Regions from separate parts of the Shewanella sp. 1311 genome, predicted to be linked through region 1. Evidence: predicted binding sites of a transcription regulator. Region 1 holds the regulator's gene; each other region holds the start of a gene.
What was found. Region 1 encodes sigma-54, which starts transcription at its own class of promoters, with help from an activator protein. Its sites were predicted from a motif close to GTTGGCACGNNNNTNGNNT; they were not measured.
Positions count from the first base shown of each region.

Region 2: the regulator sigma-54 is predicted to act here: its motif matches at 2,210-2,228, upstream of hmpA (NO-inducible flavohemoprotein).
Region 3: the regulator sigma-54 is predicted to act here: its motif matches at 1,772-1,790, upstream of flhA (flagellar biosynthesis protein FlhA).
Region 4: the regulator sigma-54 is predicted to act here: its motif matches at 2,223-2,241, upstream of AC5YB3_RS04910 (YggN family protein).

Region 1 is NZ_CM181686.1:3,391,818-3,396,074, reverse strand. Features, by position in the region: gene lptC (LPS export ABC transporter periplasmic protein LptC) at 1-413, shown strand, start outside; gene lptA (lipopolysaccharide transport periplasmic protein LptA) at 400-954, shown strand; gene lptB (LPS export ABC transporter ATP-binding protein) at 951-1,682, shown strand; gene AC5YB3_RS15190 (RNA polymerase factor sigma-54) at 1,790-3,268, shown strand; gene hpf (ribosome hibernation promoting factor) at 3,297-3,584, shown strand; gene ptsN (PTS IIA-like nitrogen regulatory protein PtsN) at 3,587-4,030, shown strand; gene rapZ (RNase adapter RapZ) at 4,027-4,257, shown strand, end outside.
Region 2 is NZ_CM181686.1:3,794,729-3,798,985, reverse strand. Features, by position in the region: tRNA gene AC5YB3_RS16930 (tRNA-Leu) at 1-77, shown strand, start outside; tRNA gene AC5YB3_RS16925 (tRNA-Leu) at 164-250, shown strand; gene AC5YB3_RS16920 (methyl-accepting chemotaxis protein) at 417-2,042, shown strand; gene hmpA (NO-inducible flavohemoprotein) at 2,304-3,497, shown strand; gene AC5YB3_RS16910 (pseudouridine synthase) at 3,637-4,257, opposite strand, start outside.
Region 3 is NZ_CM181686.1:954,022-958,278, reverse strand. Features, by position in the region: gene fliR (flagellar biosynthetic protein FliR) at 1-493, shown strand, start outside; gene flhB (flagellar biosynthesis protein FlhB) at 512-1,642, shown strand; gene flhA (flagellar biosynthesis protein FlhA) at 1,827-3,926, shown strand; gene flhF (flagellar biosynthesis GTPase FlhF) at 3,938-4,257, shown strand, end outside.
Region 4 is NZ_CM181686.1:1,087,273-1,091,529, forward strand. Features, by position in the region: gene AC5YB3_RS04905 (LysR family transcriptional regulator) at 1-896, opposite strand, end outside; gene AC5YB3_RS04910 (YggN family protein) at 1,346-2,167, opposite strand; gene glsB (glutaminase B) at 2,350-3,264, opposite strand; gene AC5YB3_RS04920 (YggL family protein) at 3,264-3,590, opposite strand; gene trmB (tRNA (guanosine(46)-N7)-methyltransferase TrmB) at 3,644-4,257, opposite strand, start outside.

The sequences.
Region 1 (4,257 bases):
TTGAGTTCAATGAACAAGGGTTAGTCAATAGCCGTGTGACGGCGAAACACATGGAACATTATGATTCAACGAATCAAACTTACTTTACTCAACCTGTTTATCTTGTTTATCCAGACCAAGGTAAAGCACAATGGCAACTCAGAGCAGATCAGGGCAAGCTAAACAAGGAAACGGGCAAGGTTGTATTAGAAAACAATGTTATTATTGATGCCATTAGCCCAGAAGAACCGATCCAGACCTTGTCCACCAGTTATCTGGAACTCGATCTCAATACGATGATAATGACCTCTGACCGCACCATTTACGTCACAGGGAAAGATTTTAATATTCAAGGCCAAGGCCTTTATGCCGACCTCAACGCGCAAGAAGTGCAATTGACCAGTCAGGTAGTAGGAACATATGAAGCAAAATAACGTATTACTTGCCAGCCTAATGCTAATAATGAGCATGAGCGCCTTTGCTAAAGTCGACGACCTGAAACAGGAAGTCAAAATCAAGGCTGTGAGCCAAACGGCAGATATCAAGAACAACCAGATCATCTTCTTTGGTCCGGTTGAAGTCACCCAAGGTTCGATTAAAATCCATGCAGATCAACTGCGTGCATTTTCTGCCGAAGGTGAAAATAGCAAAATTTTAGTGGCCACTGGCAACCCTGCGACGTACAGCCAAGTATTAGACGATGGCCGTCCAGCCTCGGCGAGCGCGAAAGAAATTCGTTACGATATGGCGAGCCGCACCCTGACACTTAAAGGTTTAGCCTCGTTAGATCAAGCGGGCAGCCAAGTGACGGGTAATTTAATCCGCTACAACATCATCCAGCAAAAATTGATTGCCGAGAGTACCGGCAGTGGCGACGATCGCGTGATCACTATCATTCAGCCAGAAAGCTATCAAGATGATGCCAAACCAGACGCGCCAGCAGATAAACCTGTGAAAAAGCAGGACTCTAAATGACCCAAATCACCCTAAGAGCACAAAATCTGGCGAAGAGTTACAAGAGTCGCCAAGTGGTTAAAGACGTCAGTCTGACGGTAAAAACCGGTCAGGTCGTTGGCCTACTCGGCCCGAACGGCGCGGGTAAAACCACCACCTTTTACATGGTCGTTGGTCTGGTTAAAAGCGATAAAGGCCACATCTTTATCGACGATGATGATTTAACCGCAGATCCTATGCACCTGCGCGCCCGCAAAGGCATAGGTTACTTGCCACAGGAAGCCAGTATCTTCCGTAAACTGACCGTCCATGACAACATCATGGCCGTGCTTCAAACGCGTAAAGAACTAAAAAAAGAGCAAAGGGAAGAAGAGCTAGAGCATCTGCTTGAAGAGTTCCACATCACCCACATCCGTGACAGCCAAGGCATGTCATTGTCGGGCGGTGAACGTCGCCGTGTCGAAATTGCGCGGGCGTTAGCAGCAAATCCTAAGTTCATTTTGCTAGATGAACCCTTTGCTGGTGTCGATCCGATTTCGGTTATCGACATTAAAAAGATTATCGAACAGCTCAAAAGTCGTGGCCTTGGCGTGTTGATCACAGACCACAATGTCCGTGAGACATTAGATGTGTGTGAACATGCCTATATCGTGAGTCACGGAAACTTGATTGCCGAAGGAACACCCGCAGAGATCTTAGACAATCAGCAAGTTAGGGCTGTGTACTTAGGTGAACAATTCAGGCTATAGTTAATCAAGCGGAGCCAATGCAGGCAATTTATGCCACCATTGGACTCCACTCAAGATGATAACAAGCGACCTCATCCAACAATAATAACGTAGGGATCAGCGGTAACATGAAAGCGTCACTCCAGCTCAAACTGGGTCAACAGTTAACCATGACGCCACAATTACAACAGGCCATCCGTCTGTTGCAACTGTCGTCATTAGAACTGCAGCAAGAGATCCAGCAAGCCTTAGATTCTAATCCCCTTCTCGAGCTGGAAGAGGATCAATTCGACGCCACTAAAGACCCTGTAAACCAAACGCTATCCGATACGGATTTCAGTGAATCTAGCACCCTGCCGCCAGAAAAAGACAGCTCCACCATAGACACGGCAGAGTCCTTAACCAAAGAATCCATGCCCGACGAACTCCCCATGGACACCACTTGGGATGAAGTGTTCACCGCCTCTCCCAATTCTGGCCCCGGCGGCAGTCGTGAAGACGATATGCCCTTCCAAGGTGAGACCAGTGAAGGCTTGTATGAACACTTAGAATGGCAAAAAAACCTCACACCGTTTTCTGAAACCGATTTAGCCATTGCCACCGCCATTATTGATGCCATCGACGATCAAGGCTATCTCACCCAAAGCACTGACGAAATCCTCGAAGCCATGGGCAATTCTGAGGTTGAGCTCGACGAAGTCGAAGCTGTACTCAAGCGCATTCAACATTTTGATCCCATTGGTGTTGCCGCCCGCGATTTAAGCGAGTGCCTGTTGATCCAACTGTCGCATTTCGCCGCTGACACGCCCAACCTAGAAAACGCCCGCATGCTGATCAAAGATCATTTAGATCTGATCGCCGCCCGCGATTTTAGATTGTTGATGCGTAAGACTAAATTAAAAGAGGATGAGTTAAGAGACGGCATCGCGCTTATCCAAACCCTCAATCCCCGCCCAGGTTTATTGATTACGCCCAACGATGACGAATACGTCATCCCAGATGTGTCAGTGTCGAAGAAAAATGGCCGTTGGGTGGTTGAGCTTAATCCTGACTGCATGCCAAAAATCAATGTAAATCAACATTATGCTTCGATGGCGCGCAGCACTAAAAGCCAAGCCGATAGCCAATTTATTCGTGGTCATCTGCAAGAGGCTAAATGGTTTATCAAGAGTTTAGAGAGCCGTAATGATACCCTGTTGAAGGTGGCGAACTGTATCGTCCAATATCAGCAAGGTTTCTTTGAATACGGTGAAGAAGCCATGAAACCTATGGTGCTGAACGATATTGCCGAAGCGGTAGAAATGCATGAGTCGACCATCTCAAGGGTGACGACACAGAAATACATGCATACCCCTAAGGGACTTTTTGAACTAAAATACTTCTTCTCTAGCCACGTCGGTACTGACGATGGTGGGGAATGCTCATCCACAGCAATCAGAGCCTTCATTAAGAAACTGGTTGCAGCGGAAAACCAGAAAAAACCATTAAGCGACAGTAAGATGGCACAACTTCTGGCAGAACAAGGGATCAACGTAGCCCGCAGAACCATTGCGAAGTACCGAGAGGCTATGCTCATTCCGCCTTCTAATCAGCGTAAAAGTTTATAACCTACAGTGGATATCGGAGGACGTTTCTATGCAAATAAACCTGAGTGGACACCATGTCGAAATTACCGAATCGTTACGTGCATATGTAGAAGAAAAGTTTTCAAAACTTGAACGCCATTTCGAACAGATCAATAATGTGCACGTTGTGCTCAATGTCGAGAAAATGCAACAGATTGCCGAAGCGAGAATAAATCTTATCGGTGGTGAAGTTTTTGCTACTTCAGAGCATGCTGACATGTATGCCGCTATAGACGCCCTGATTGACAAGCTTGATCGTCAGGTTATTAAACACAAAGAGAAGTTAACAAAACACTAATAATGGAACTTTGTACCATACTGCGGCCGGAGTGCACTACCTGCGCCACTCCGGGCAGCAAGAAAAAGGTACTGGAACTCATCAGCGACTTAGTCGCTGCCCAGTACCCGACCCTCTCATCTCAAGAGATATTCGAAAGCCTAGTGGCGCGCGAAAAGATGGGGAGCACAGGTATAGGTAACGGCATCGCCATTCCACATGGTCGACTAGCCGATATAGATCAGCCCATTGCCATACTCATTAAGTGTGAAGAGCCGATAGCATTCGATGCTATCGATAAGCAACCTGTTGATATTTTATTTGCACTACTGGTGCCTGCAGACCAATGTCAGCAGCACTTAAGTACCTTGTCTTGCATGGCCGAAAAGCTGAGCGACAAGCAAATATTAAAGCAATTACGCAAGACGCATGATGAAACGGAACTCTATCAGGTAATCACTGGATGAAACTGGTCATAGTGTCGGGCCGCTCAGGCTCAGGCAAATCTGTCGCCCTAAGGGTACTCGAAGATCTCGGCTATTATTGTGTCGATAACCTTCCCTTGCCCTTAATCGGCACTTTGCTTGAGCAACTCAAAGGCAGTAACGATCTCGTCGCCATTAGTGTCGACGTGCGTAACATGCCTGAGCAGGACAAGGTCTTAGTAAAGCAACTCGCGAGCCTGCCTCCTGAT
Region 2 (4,257 bases), 400 kb from region 1:
TGGAATTGGTAGACACGCCAGCTTCAGGTGCTGGTGCTCGCAAGGGCGTGGAGGTTCAAGTCCTCTCACCTGTACCAAATTGCAGTTCAACGAATGAAACAAAGCATTAAGATTGTTTCTTCGGTTTTGAGATTACTCATTCGATGAAATTTCGGATAGCCATGCAGATGTGGTGGAATTGGTAGACACGCCAGCTTCAGGTGCTGGTGCTCGCAAGGGCGTGGAGGTTCAAGTCCTCTCATCTGTACCAACATTTAAACCTCGCTTAGCGAGGCTTTTTTGTATCTAAAACAAAATAAATCCTCTGTTACTCTCCCCTCTTTCCGCTGATTTGCTATACCTAATGTTACAGACTCATCGTAGGGATAGCTCGAGCTCTGCCTAAAGGACCCTTTAGTTCACTGAGGCTATCCCATATGAACGGTCTACAAATAAAACAAAAAATGTTTATCGGTATTTTGGTCCCCCTTGCAATGTTACTGACGATTGGTTTTCTCGCCATTAATATGATGGGCAACATTAAGTCGGGTGTTGAACGCATCTATAACGACAGAGTGGTGCCGCTGGATGACTTAAAAGTGATTGCCGATAAGTATGCGGTCGATGTTATCGATGCGGTCAACAAGGCGAACGCGGGTGGCTTCACGGCCTTGCAAGCGTCTGAAGCGCTAGACAGTGCCAAATCAACTATTACCCAATATTGGCAAAAATACCTATCTAACGAACTTACCTCAGAAGAATCCCAACTCGTAAAACAAGCAGAAATGCTGTTCTCCCCCGCGAATCAACAGATTGATACCCTGATATCGCGCTTAAGAGGATTAAACGGCGATGTTTCAAGCCAACTCTCAGCCAATATCCTGCCGCTGTACCAAGCTATCGATCCCATTAGTAACCAAATATCTGAACTGATTGCACTGCAAATCCGCGTAGCGGGCGAAGAAAAAGAGAGTGTAAATGCCATCTACCAATCTTCAATCACTATTTTTATGGCATTAGCCTGTACCGCCATGATTGTCAGTATTGTGATTGGGCTCTGGGTGAATCAAAGCGTGATGAATCCCATTAATGACATCCTCGGTAAATTGAAGATGATCCATCAAGACTCAGATCTCACCGTCAGATTCACCACCTTTAATCACGATGAGCTAGGGCAAATATCCACTAGCCTCACCCAAGTGATTGAACACTTACGGGGCATTATTCATTCCATTGCCGAAGCGGCAACTACGGTCAACAGTTCGGCAAATGAGTTAAGTAGCTTCACCCAAGCCACCAATAAACGGATGCAACAGCAACAAGCCGAAACGGAGCAGACAGCAACGGCCATGAATGAGATGACGGCCACCGTTGCCGAAGTCGCCCAAAGCGCATCTGCCGCGGCGGATTCGGCCAAAGATGCTGATACCTATGCCGCCAACGGCAATAATATTGTGCTGCAATCGATTAGAAGTATGTCGCAGCTTTCTGATCAAATTCAAAAAACGGCGCAGGTCATTGGATTTTTATCTAATGAAAGTCAAAATATCGGCCGCGTACTCGATGTGATTAAGAGCATTGCTGAACAAACCAATCTACTGGCACTCAATGCCGCCATTGAAGCCGCACGGGCTGGTGAGCAAGGTCGCGGCTTTGCGGTCGTTGCCGATGAAGTGCGAACCTTAGCGCAACGCACCCAAAAATCGACTCAAGAAATTGAGGCCATGATTGCTACCCTACAACAAGGGGTTAAAGAAGCCGTCAGCGCCATGGAAATCGGTATCAATCAAGTAGATGATGCCAACGATAAAGCCAATCAGGCGGGTCAAGCGCTGAAAGAAATTGTCACCTCAGTAGACAGCATCACCGAGCTGAATACCCACATTGCGACCGCAGCTGAAGAGCAAAGTAGCGTTGCCGAGAGTATTAATCGCAGCATTATTGCCATCAGCGATATTGCCGAGCATTCCACAGCTTCGGCGGCTGAATTAAGTGAATCTGTGATTAATTTAACTAAGCTCGCCAGCAGCATGCGCAATCAAGTGAGCGCATTTAAGCTCTAATTTTACTCAATCACCCACAAAACGACTGCAACCATTTTTGCTGTTGCAGTCAAACTCCCCTCTATTTACATCATCTGTAACCCATTGAAATAAAATATCCGTTTCATCATTTCTCAATTTAATGTCTCCTTTTATTGAACACTTCAAATGAACTCAGCCTCGTTATCGATAGCACGGATAGCGATAATCTCTATTGATCCAAATCAAATAGATCTTTAAACTCATTAAACATTCATAATATTTACAAGTTAAGGATTTTCTATGTTGGACAGCCGTACAATCCAAGTTATCAAGAGCACTATTCCCTTACTCGAATCAGCAGGTCCTGCGCTGACGACCCATTTTTATCAACGTATGTTCAAACATAATCCTGAACTAAAAGATGTATTTAATTTGGCGCACCAACATTCTGGTGGTCAGCCTGTAGCCCTGTTCAATGCCGTCGCAGCCTATGCGAAAAATATCGAAAACTTAGCGGTACTGAGTTCAACCGTCGAGCGCATTGCCCAAAAACATACGGGGTTTCTGATCAAACCTGAGCAATATGCGATCGTCGGCAGCCATTTATTGGCAACGCTTAAAGAATTAGGGGGCGATGCGGTAACAGAAGAAGTGTTAGAAGCTTGGGCACAGGCCTATGGATTTTTAGCCAACATCTTTATTCAGCGAGAAGCACAAATTTATCAAGGATATGCAGAACAAGATGGTGGCTGGTTGGGTGAGCGTCAGTTTATCATTAGCGCGAAAAATACCGAGTCAGCAGTCATCACCTCCTTCATATTAACGCCCGCAGATGGCAAGCCCGTTAAAGATTTTATCCCCGGTCAGTATTTAAGTTTGAAGCTAACACACCCGAATTTGGCATATGAAGAAATCCGCCAATATTCCTTATCCGATGCGCCCAATGGCACCAGCTACCGCATCAGTGTGAAACGCGAACTCGGCGGACAAGTGTCGAACCTGCTGCATGATGCGATACACGTCGGCGACAAAATCGCGGTAATGCCACCCGCGGGTGACTTTACCCTAGAAGTCGCAGCGGACACTCCGGTAGTACTTATTTCAGCTGGTGTAGGCCAAACACCGATGAAAAGTATGCTCAATCAATTACTCAAGCTGCAGCATCCCAGCACTATCACTTGGCTGCATGCCTGTGAGCAAGGCGCCGTACACGGTTTCAAACAGGCTATCTACGCCAAGCGCCAGCAACATCATAATCTGACGAGTCATGTTTGGTATCGTGAGCCAGCCCCAACCGATATGTTAGGTGAAGATTATGATTTCGAAGGGCAAATGGAGTTAAGTAAAGTCGCCGAACAGTTGCTTCCCCACGCACGTTATTATTTCTGCGGCCCCATTGGATTCATGTCAGCCATCAAGCAACAACTACTCGCTCTGGGTGTCGCGGCTGAAAGCATGCACTATGAAGTGTTCGGCCCTCACGCCGATCTTTAATGGCATGACACGGACTTGAGAAAATTCACGCTCAGGTCCGTTTGAATGCTTAGCTTTTATGCTTAGCTTTCATTGTTAGCATGGCAAACGATAGCGACAAGCATGGTGAATGCTTGATGTACTTTTCTGTTCATCATTTTTAACGGATAGAGGCAACTTCAGCGGCAGTGAGCGCGCGACTTTCACCCGGTGCCAACTTTTCATCAAGCACAATATCGCCTATCGATAATCGATGCAGGCCAACAACCGGATTGCGGAACCGACCAAACATCCGTTTGATTTGATGATACTTACCTTCATGTAAAGTCACTTCAGCTACGTTATCAGCGAGGATAACCAGCTTAGCGGGTTGGGTTGTAATATCTTCAAAGCCAAAATACATCCCTTCGGCAAATGCAGCGATGTATTCTTCGGTTATGGGATTAGCTAAGGTAACCCGATACACTTTGTCGACCTTGTGTGTGGGTGACATCAGCGCATCAGACCAGCGGCTATCATTGGTCAATAACAACAAACCCGAAGAGTTTAAATCTAGTCTGCCAGCAATATGCAACTCATCACGGTCTTCGCAATCAAGCAAATCAATCACTGTTTTATGCTGAATATCTTTGGTAGCACTCACCACTCCAATCGGCTTGTGAAGCATCACGTAGACGGGCGCATTGGCCTGCAGTATGTGCTCATCGAGTTGGATGTGGGAAAACTCATCCACTTGCCTATCCATGTCCTTCACTATCAATCCATCGACGCGCACTCGGCC
Region 3 (4,257 bases), 2.4 Mb from region 1:
CGGTATGCAAACCAGCCTAGGGTTTGCCTCTATGGTTGATCCAGGTTCAGGTCAGCAAACGCCGGTTATTGGTAACTTTTTTCTATTATTGGCGACATTGATCTTCTTAGCCGTAGATGGCCATCTGTTGATGATCCGTATGTTGGTGGCGAGCTTTGAGACCCTACCCATTTCTAATCAAGGATTAACACTCACTAGCTACCGTGCTTTAGCAGATTGGGGCTCGTATATGTTTGGTGCTGCATTAACTATGTCGATATCCGCGATTATCGCCTTGTTGTTAGTCAATTTGTCCTTCGGGGTGATGACCCGCGCCGCGCCGCAGTTAAACATTTTCTCTATTGGTTTTCCGATCACTATGATTGGCGGGCTGTTTATTCTTTGGTTAACCTTAACACCAGTCATGGAGCATTTTGATGAAGTATGGGCCGCGGCTCAAGTGCTGCTTTGCGATATGTTAGCGCTTCAATGTAACGCAGATGGCTTGATATGACGGTATTAGGAGCAGCCCATGGCTGAAGAATCAAGCGGTGAACGCAGTGAGGAGCCCACTGGGAGGCGTCTTGAACAGGCGCGGGAAAAAGGGCAGATTGCGCGTTCGAAAGAACTCGGTACAGCAGCAGTATTAATTTCGGCAGCATGTGGTTTTTATATGCTCGGTCCGAGTCTTGCCACGAGTTTAACGCGGGTGTTTGAGACTGTTTTTACCATGGACAGGGCACAAATTTTTGATACCGAAGAAATGTTTAATGTCTGGGGCGTTGTTGCGAGTGAAATTGCCTGGCCCATGGCAAAAATGATGTTATTGATTGTGGTGATTTCTTTTATTGGTAATGTTTCCCTTGGCGGAATGAATTTCTCGACCCAAGCTATGATGCCTAAGGCCAGTAAAATGAGCCCTGCAGCAGGTCTGAAACGCATGTTTGGTGTGCAATCTTTGGTTGAGCTGATGAAGGGGATTGCTAAGTTTTCTGTGGTGGCATTTTCTGCATTCTCATTACTCAGTTATTACTTCAACGATATTATGTTGCTGTCTAGCGACCATCTTCCGGGTAATGTTTACCATGCACTAGATTTGTTGGTGTGGATGTTTATCCTGTTATGTTCCTCTATTTTGTTGATTGTCGTCATCGATGTGCCGTTTCAAATTTGGAATCATAACAAGCAACTTAAGATGACCAAACAAGAAGTAAAGGATGAATATAAGGACAGTGAAGGGAAACCAGAAGTTAAAGGGCGTGTACGTCAGATGCAGCGCGAGTTAGCCCAGCGTCGAATGATGGCTGAAGTACCTAATGCCGATGTCATCGTTGTTAACCCAGAGCATTTTGCAGTAGCGATTAAATACGATGTACAGCGCTCCGCTGCTCCCTTTGTCATTGCCAAAGGCGTTGATGATGTCGCATTTAAAATTCGTGAGATTGCCCGCGCCCATGACATTGCCATTGTCTCAGCACCACCTCTTGCAAGGGCGATATACCATACGACTAAGTTAGATCAACAAATCCCCGAAGGATTGTTTACTGCCGTAGCACAGATATTGGCCTATGTTTTCCAGTTACGTCAATATCAGAAAGGACGTGGTCGTAAACCTATTCCAGTCCCGCTGAATCAGCCTATCCCTGATGAGTTAAAATATTAAGTTAGCAGCATCGGACACTTGTAAACAACAGTTAGATAATGTCACTTTATATCGATATTCCATTGTTATTTTTTCTGTATATCAATAAGTCACAAGGTATAATTCTTTTTAATTAGTCTGGTTGATTTTATTGGCGCGTTTTTTGCTTTTCGCTTATTACACGTCAAAATTTAGGTTATAGCGAATGGATGTTAAAGCGACTCTTGGTCAAGTAAAACAACTGCGGCTGAGCTCATTCAAAGGCATTGGTACGCCTATGGTTGTGCTTGCTGCATTGGCCATGATTGTTTTACCTATTCCTCCATTTCTATTAGATATACTCTTTTCATTCAACATAGCCTTAGCGCTCATCGTATTGTTAGTCGCTATTTATACCGATAGACCATTAGATTTTGCCGCTTTTCCAACTGTATTGCTGGTGGCGACATTACTACGACTTGCACTCAACGTCGCTTCAACTCGTGTGGTATTACTCGAAGGCCATAATGGCGGTGATGCGGCCGGTAAGGTGATTGAAGCCTTCGGTTCTGTGGTGATTGGCGGTAACTATGCCGTTGGTTTAGTTGTCTTTATCATTTTGATTATTATCAACTTTGCAGTGGTGACTAAAGGTGCCGGTCGTATCGCAGAAGTGAGCGCCCGCTTTACCTTGGATGCTATGCCAGGTAAGCAAATGGCAATTGATGCCGATTTAAATGCTGGAACCTTAAACCAAGACCAAGCAAGAATACGTCGCGCCGAAGTGACCCGTGAAGCTGATTTTTATGGCGCGATGGATGGTGCTTCAAAATTCGTAAAAGGTGATGCCGTTGCGGGTATCATGATTTTAGTGATCAACATCTTAGGTGGTTTCATCATAGGTATTGTTCAGCATGGCTTAAGTTTCTCTGAAGCGGTTGAAATTTATACCTTGCTGACTATCGGTGATGGTCTGGTGGCGCAGATCCCAGGCTTATTACTGTCAATCGCTGCCGCCTTGATGGTAACCCGTCAAAATGAATCGGGCGATATGGGCCAAATGATGATGAGTCAGATGTTTGACAGTCATAAATCATTGGGTATCGCCGCCGGAGTGTTATTTGTCATGGGTATTGTTCCTGGTATGCCACATATGGCGTTCTTAAGCTTCGCCTTTATTACTGCGGGTGCTGCCTATTTTGTCTATAAGCGTAATGAATCAAAACGCATTAAAGCCCTAGAACAAGTCAAATCTGGCCCGATTGAGAGACAAGATAAAGAGCCTAAAGAACTGGGTTGGGATGATGTACATCATGTTGATACTATTGGGCTTGAGGTTGGATATCGCTTGATCCCACTGGTCGATAAGGGCCAAGGTGGCGAGTTATTAAGCCGTATAAAAGGAGTCCGTAAGAAGTTATCGCAAGAGTTGGGCTTCTTAGTACCTGCGGTGCATATTCGCGATAACTTAGATTTGTCACCTAATGCCTACCGCATTTCTCTAATGGGCGTAGTCGTTGGTGAGGCGGATATTCGTCACGATTGTGAATTGGCGATTAATCCTGGCCAAGTCTATGGCAAGCTTGATGGTATCGAAACGCGCGATCCAGCTTTTGGTCTTGAAGCGGTATGGATTGCCCCTGAATTACGTGAACATGCCCAAACATTAGGGTATACCGTCGTTGATGCCGCCACAGTTGTGGCAACCCATATTAGTCAATTGTTGACCAATAATGCTGCTAAGTTGTTAGGATATGAAGAAGTGCAACAACTGATGGATATGCTTGCGAAACACTCGCCTAAGCTGGTGGATGGCTTTATTCCTGATGTCATGCCACTAGGACATGTCGTAAAAGTGATGCAGAACCTATTAAATGAAGGGGTTTCAGTCAGAGACTTGCGTACTATAGTGCAAACTTTGTTAGAATACGGCACTAAGAGTAATGACACTGAAGTCTTGACCGCTGCAGTGCGTATCGCGTTGAAACGTATGATCGTTCAGGAAATTTCAGGCCCAGAGCTCGAAATCCCTGTCATAACTTTGGCGCCAGAGTTGGAACAGATGTTGCATCAGTCAATGCAAGCAACCGGTGGTGATGGTCCTAACATTGAACCCGGTCTTGCAGAACGCATGCAGCAGTCCCTTGCCGATGCGGCTCAGAAGCAAGAAATGGTCGGACAACCCGCCATATTGTTGACGTCAGGTATGTTACGCGCGACGCTGTCACGTTTTGTTAAACATACTATTCCTAATCTCAGAGTCATTTCATATCAAGAAATACCTGATGAGAAGCAAATACGTATCGTATCTGCAGTCGGCCAGTAGAGGACGCATAAGTGAAGATTAAACGATTTTTTGCCAAAGACATGCGCGCCGCACTGGCCCAAGTGAAAGAAACACTCGGCTCAGATGCCGTCATTATGTCGAATAAGAAAGTGAATGGGGGCATCGAAATTGTCGCCGCCGTTGACTATGACGAACCGAAAGCAAAAACCGCAGCAACTGCGCCAGCGCCAACCTTTATGGACGTGAGTGACGATCTTGTGTCCCTGGGTGCTAAGCAGCCAGTACGGGTTGAAAGCCGAGCTAAGCCAGCTGCACCTGCTGACTCATTACAAGCCTTGCTAGAGAAGCAACAAAGCCGTTTGAATCAACA
Region 4 (4,257 bases), 2.3 Mb from region 1:
GGCGGCGTTCCTATGTGATCTTTGATGAACTCGATAAAAGAACTGACCTTAGGTGCTAAGTGCTTACGACGGGGATAAACTGCCTGCAATGGCAGATGGTGGGTCAATTGCCAATCCTTCAGTAAAGGCACTAATGTTCCCTTGGCAATTTCATCTTCCATCAAATAACTTGCAAGATACACAACCCCAAGACCACTGATTGCAGCAGATTTTAATGCTGGCGCGTTATCTACCCTGAAATTGCCCGATACGCCAATTTCACAGTAATCATCACCCTTCTTAAATTGCCACATGCTGTGCTCGTGCCACTCGCCTTGATAGACCAAACAATTGTGGTCAACTAACTGCTCAGGTCGAGTTGGTTCGCCATGTTGAGCAATATAGCCTGGAGAAGCAACTAACAGGAATTGGCACTTCATCAGAGGTCTAGCAACCATCCCAAGCGGTAATTGCTCCGACATAGTTAACAGTAAATCTAAGCCTTCACTCACTACATCTACTTTATGGTCCAGTAAGCTCACTTGTAGCTCAAGCTCAGGATGTTTTGCCATAAAGGATGGCAGTGCAGGAATGATATGCATCACCCCAAAGGATTGGGAAATCCCCACCTTGAGCACGCCGCGAGTTGCATCATTTAAGTTATGCACGCTGGCTATCGCTTGTTCAGCGTCACGCAGCAATTCTTCACCTTGCAGATACAGCAAATGCCCTGCTTCAGTCAGACTTAAGCTACGGGTGGTACGTTGGATTAATTGAACACCAAGTCTATGTTCAAGATCGGCGACTTGTGTACTGACCTTAGACTTAGAGATCCCAAGCCTTCTTGCGGCGGCACTAAAACTACCAGCTCTGGCCACATGAGTAAAAATCGCAATAGGTTCTAACAGTTCTAACATGGAAGTCGCCTTAAGCTGTTTACGACAATGATATTAACTTTCGGTGAGTAGCAGTGGTTAGCGTAATCATCGCTTAAAAATAACCATAGCATTGATATCTCGCATTAAAGTGATATAACGCAGAGATTTAGACCGAAAAAGTCCACTAAAGTAGGGTGTTATATCTGACTGATATGCCAGCTTTTAATTATATTTTAAGAGTATACCAAATATTCGTCTCTAGACTGTAACATTCCGAACTAAATCGCTGCAAGCCTAGCCTACAAGCCACATCGACTTTATCCTCATAGCTTTCGCCACTAAGAATTAGCCAATAAAAAAGCCCCTAGGCGATAAATTGACTAGGGGCGTAGCATTCAAATTTGACTCATGCACAAGGAGATAGAAGTTATTGCAGTTAAAACTCAGGGCTATTCACAAAAACTATTAGTAAGGACGATTAACAAGAACTATTCACGCAGCTCCTTGGTTGAGTTTTGTGTCAACGCATAAGGCGCGAGTTCTGGTACTTCTTGGCGTAATTGATTTTCAAGCACTAACAGATTTTCAAATCGGTCGCATAAACGATCAGCCTTAGCTTCCAGTCCCTTAGATTGACTCTCAATTTGTTGCTCAATATCTTGGCCTAAGTTGTCCATTTTCTTAGAGAAGGAATCCATTTTGGCTTCAAAACTATCACCGTCACCCGACATGATTTGGCCACCTATGGTCATCATAATAGTACCGACTGAGTTCTGAACAATTTGCTCCATTTCCTGCTCGAATTCGTCGTTAAAGGTGTTCTGAATCGAGTCTTCCGTCGCGCCTAGATAGAAACTATCGCCATGACGGTAGGCCACTGAATCAACGCGCTTTTGGACACCTGCCATCATTTCATCGAATTTAGCACCGGCCGCATCGCCCATTAAAGGGGTTAACGCCATGCTCACCGCTTGGGACGCTAATGCGACGGCCTCGTTCACGACTTCAATCACTTCAGGCACTTGCGTCGACACTTCATCGGCATATTGAGTCACTAACTTTTTTTGCTTATCGGTTAAGTTTACTTGTTTGCCCTCAACAAATAACTTATCGACTTCGATGCGATACTTTTCTGTGCCCTTCTCGCTCATGACTAATTTTTTAGGCTCAACCATAACGTCATAATTTAAAGAGACTTCACAGCGGTCATCGACTTTAGGCTCTGTTTGCGCTTGCGCCAACTGTAGGCCAGATGCCCCTAGAATCACGCCGGATAAGGCAAATCCAGTTAATAGCTTATTTAATTTCATGTTGCTCGTCCTTTAATCTGAATAATTCGATAAACCTAAACTACTGAATAGCTTAAAGCAGGAGACGTGCCAACTTTATAACAATATGATTATATTGGATTTAGGAAAGTTAGCACTAAAAGGTCATTAGCGAAATTCGCTAACTTTTAGTCTGATAGTGCTAATAAAAACGAGAGGTAAAGCTAGAAAATAGATCGGCCAAGACGCTGACTTAAGTGCTCAAGCATGGCAGTGCCTGCAAGTGAATTGCCATTGCCATCAAGTTCTGGCGACCAAACACAAATCGACAGTTCCCCGGGAATAACGGCAATGATGCCACCACCGACGCCACTTTTACCTGGCATACCAACACGATAGGCAAACTCACCTGCACCATCGTATAGGCCCGAGGTCGCCAACAGGGCATTAAGCTGCCGAGTTTGCACCTGAGAAATAAGCTCAGTCCCCGTAATGCTTTTGCCGCGATTAGCCAAGTACAACATGGCCTTAGACAAGTCAGCACAATTCATCTTTAAGGCGCAGTAATGAAAATACGTGCGCAGCACAGTATCGACATCGCCTTGAAAATTACCAAACGACTTCATCAAATAAGCAATCGCCGCATTACGCGCACTGTGCAGATATTCGGAGTCGGCCACTTGTTTGTCGAAACACACTTTATCGTTTTGGCTTAGTTGCCTGACTAACTCGAGCATTCTGTGTTTAGGTGCACCTAAACGACTCTGCAATAAGTCAGCAATCACTAACGCGCCAGCATTGATAAATGGATTACGCGGCTTGCCACGTTCTAACTCGACTTGTACTAAAGAGTTGAATGAATGGCCCGAAGGTTCTTTGCCAACTCGGCTCCAAATTTCGGCCTCTTCATATAAAGTTAACGCTAAGGTTAAGCTGAAAACTTTGGAGATACTTTGAATCGAAAACGGCTCAAGGTAATCGCCCGCACCTAAGGTTTCACCATCAACGGTTGTGACGGCAATGCCTAATTTACCAGCATCAACGCTGGCCAGTGCGGGGATGTAATCTGCAACCTTTCCTTGGCCGAGCAAGGGTCGAACTTTCTCGACCACCTCCTCAAGTAATGCCAACTCGGGCATTAACCCCACCAAATGTCGTACAGTTCGCTAACTTCAACCTGAGAAACTTTTTGGTTCGCCCAGAATGCCTTAACTGCAGCAATATCTTCTTCGGTACATTTGCCGATCGTTTGGGTTGCGATAATGCCTTCCCATTCGATGTGACCGCCGCCATGGAAACCTAACTTACGGGTTTCGATCACTTCATCGATGAATTTATCCACTGTTGCATCGATATCGGCTTCTGATACTGATGCATCAAAAGTCCAAGCCATATCAAAACCTAACTCTTGGAATTCATCAACGCGCATTTTCTTACGTAAACGACGGCTACGATTAGTTGCCATAGTGACTTTCCCCGTTGTGTTAAAAAACTAATTAATCAATTGAAATATCTAGATTAAGCGATACGCTCAAACATCAGATCCCATACACCGTGACCCAATCTATGGCCGCGGGCTTCAAACTTTGTCAGTGGGCGATGATCAGGACGTGGCACCACAGTGCCGTCACTCGACTGGTTTTGATAACCAGGAGCCGCTTGCATCACTTCCAACATATGCTCACTGTATTCTTCCCAATCAGTTGCCATATGGAACACGCCGCCAATTTTTAGCTTGCGGCGGATCAGTTCAGCAAATTCAGCTTGCACGATACGACGCTTATGATGACGTTTCTTATGCCAAGGATCGGGGAAAAACAATTGCATTCGGGCTAATGAACCGTCGGCAATCGCATGTTCTAATACTTCCATGGCATCATGATGATACACACGTAAATTAGTCACACCCGCGATGGCTGCATCGCTTAAGCAAGAACCGACACCCGGTTTATGCACTTCAATACCAATAAAATTTTGCTCTGGTGCGTCTTTAGCCATTTGCACTAAAGAGGCGCCCATGCCAAAGCCTATTTCCAGCACAGTATCGGCTTCACGGCCAAAAACGTCGCTCAGAACCAATGGCGTTGGGCTGTAATCTAACCCCATTGTTGGCCACTGGCTTTCAATAGCCT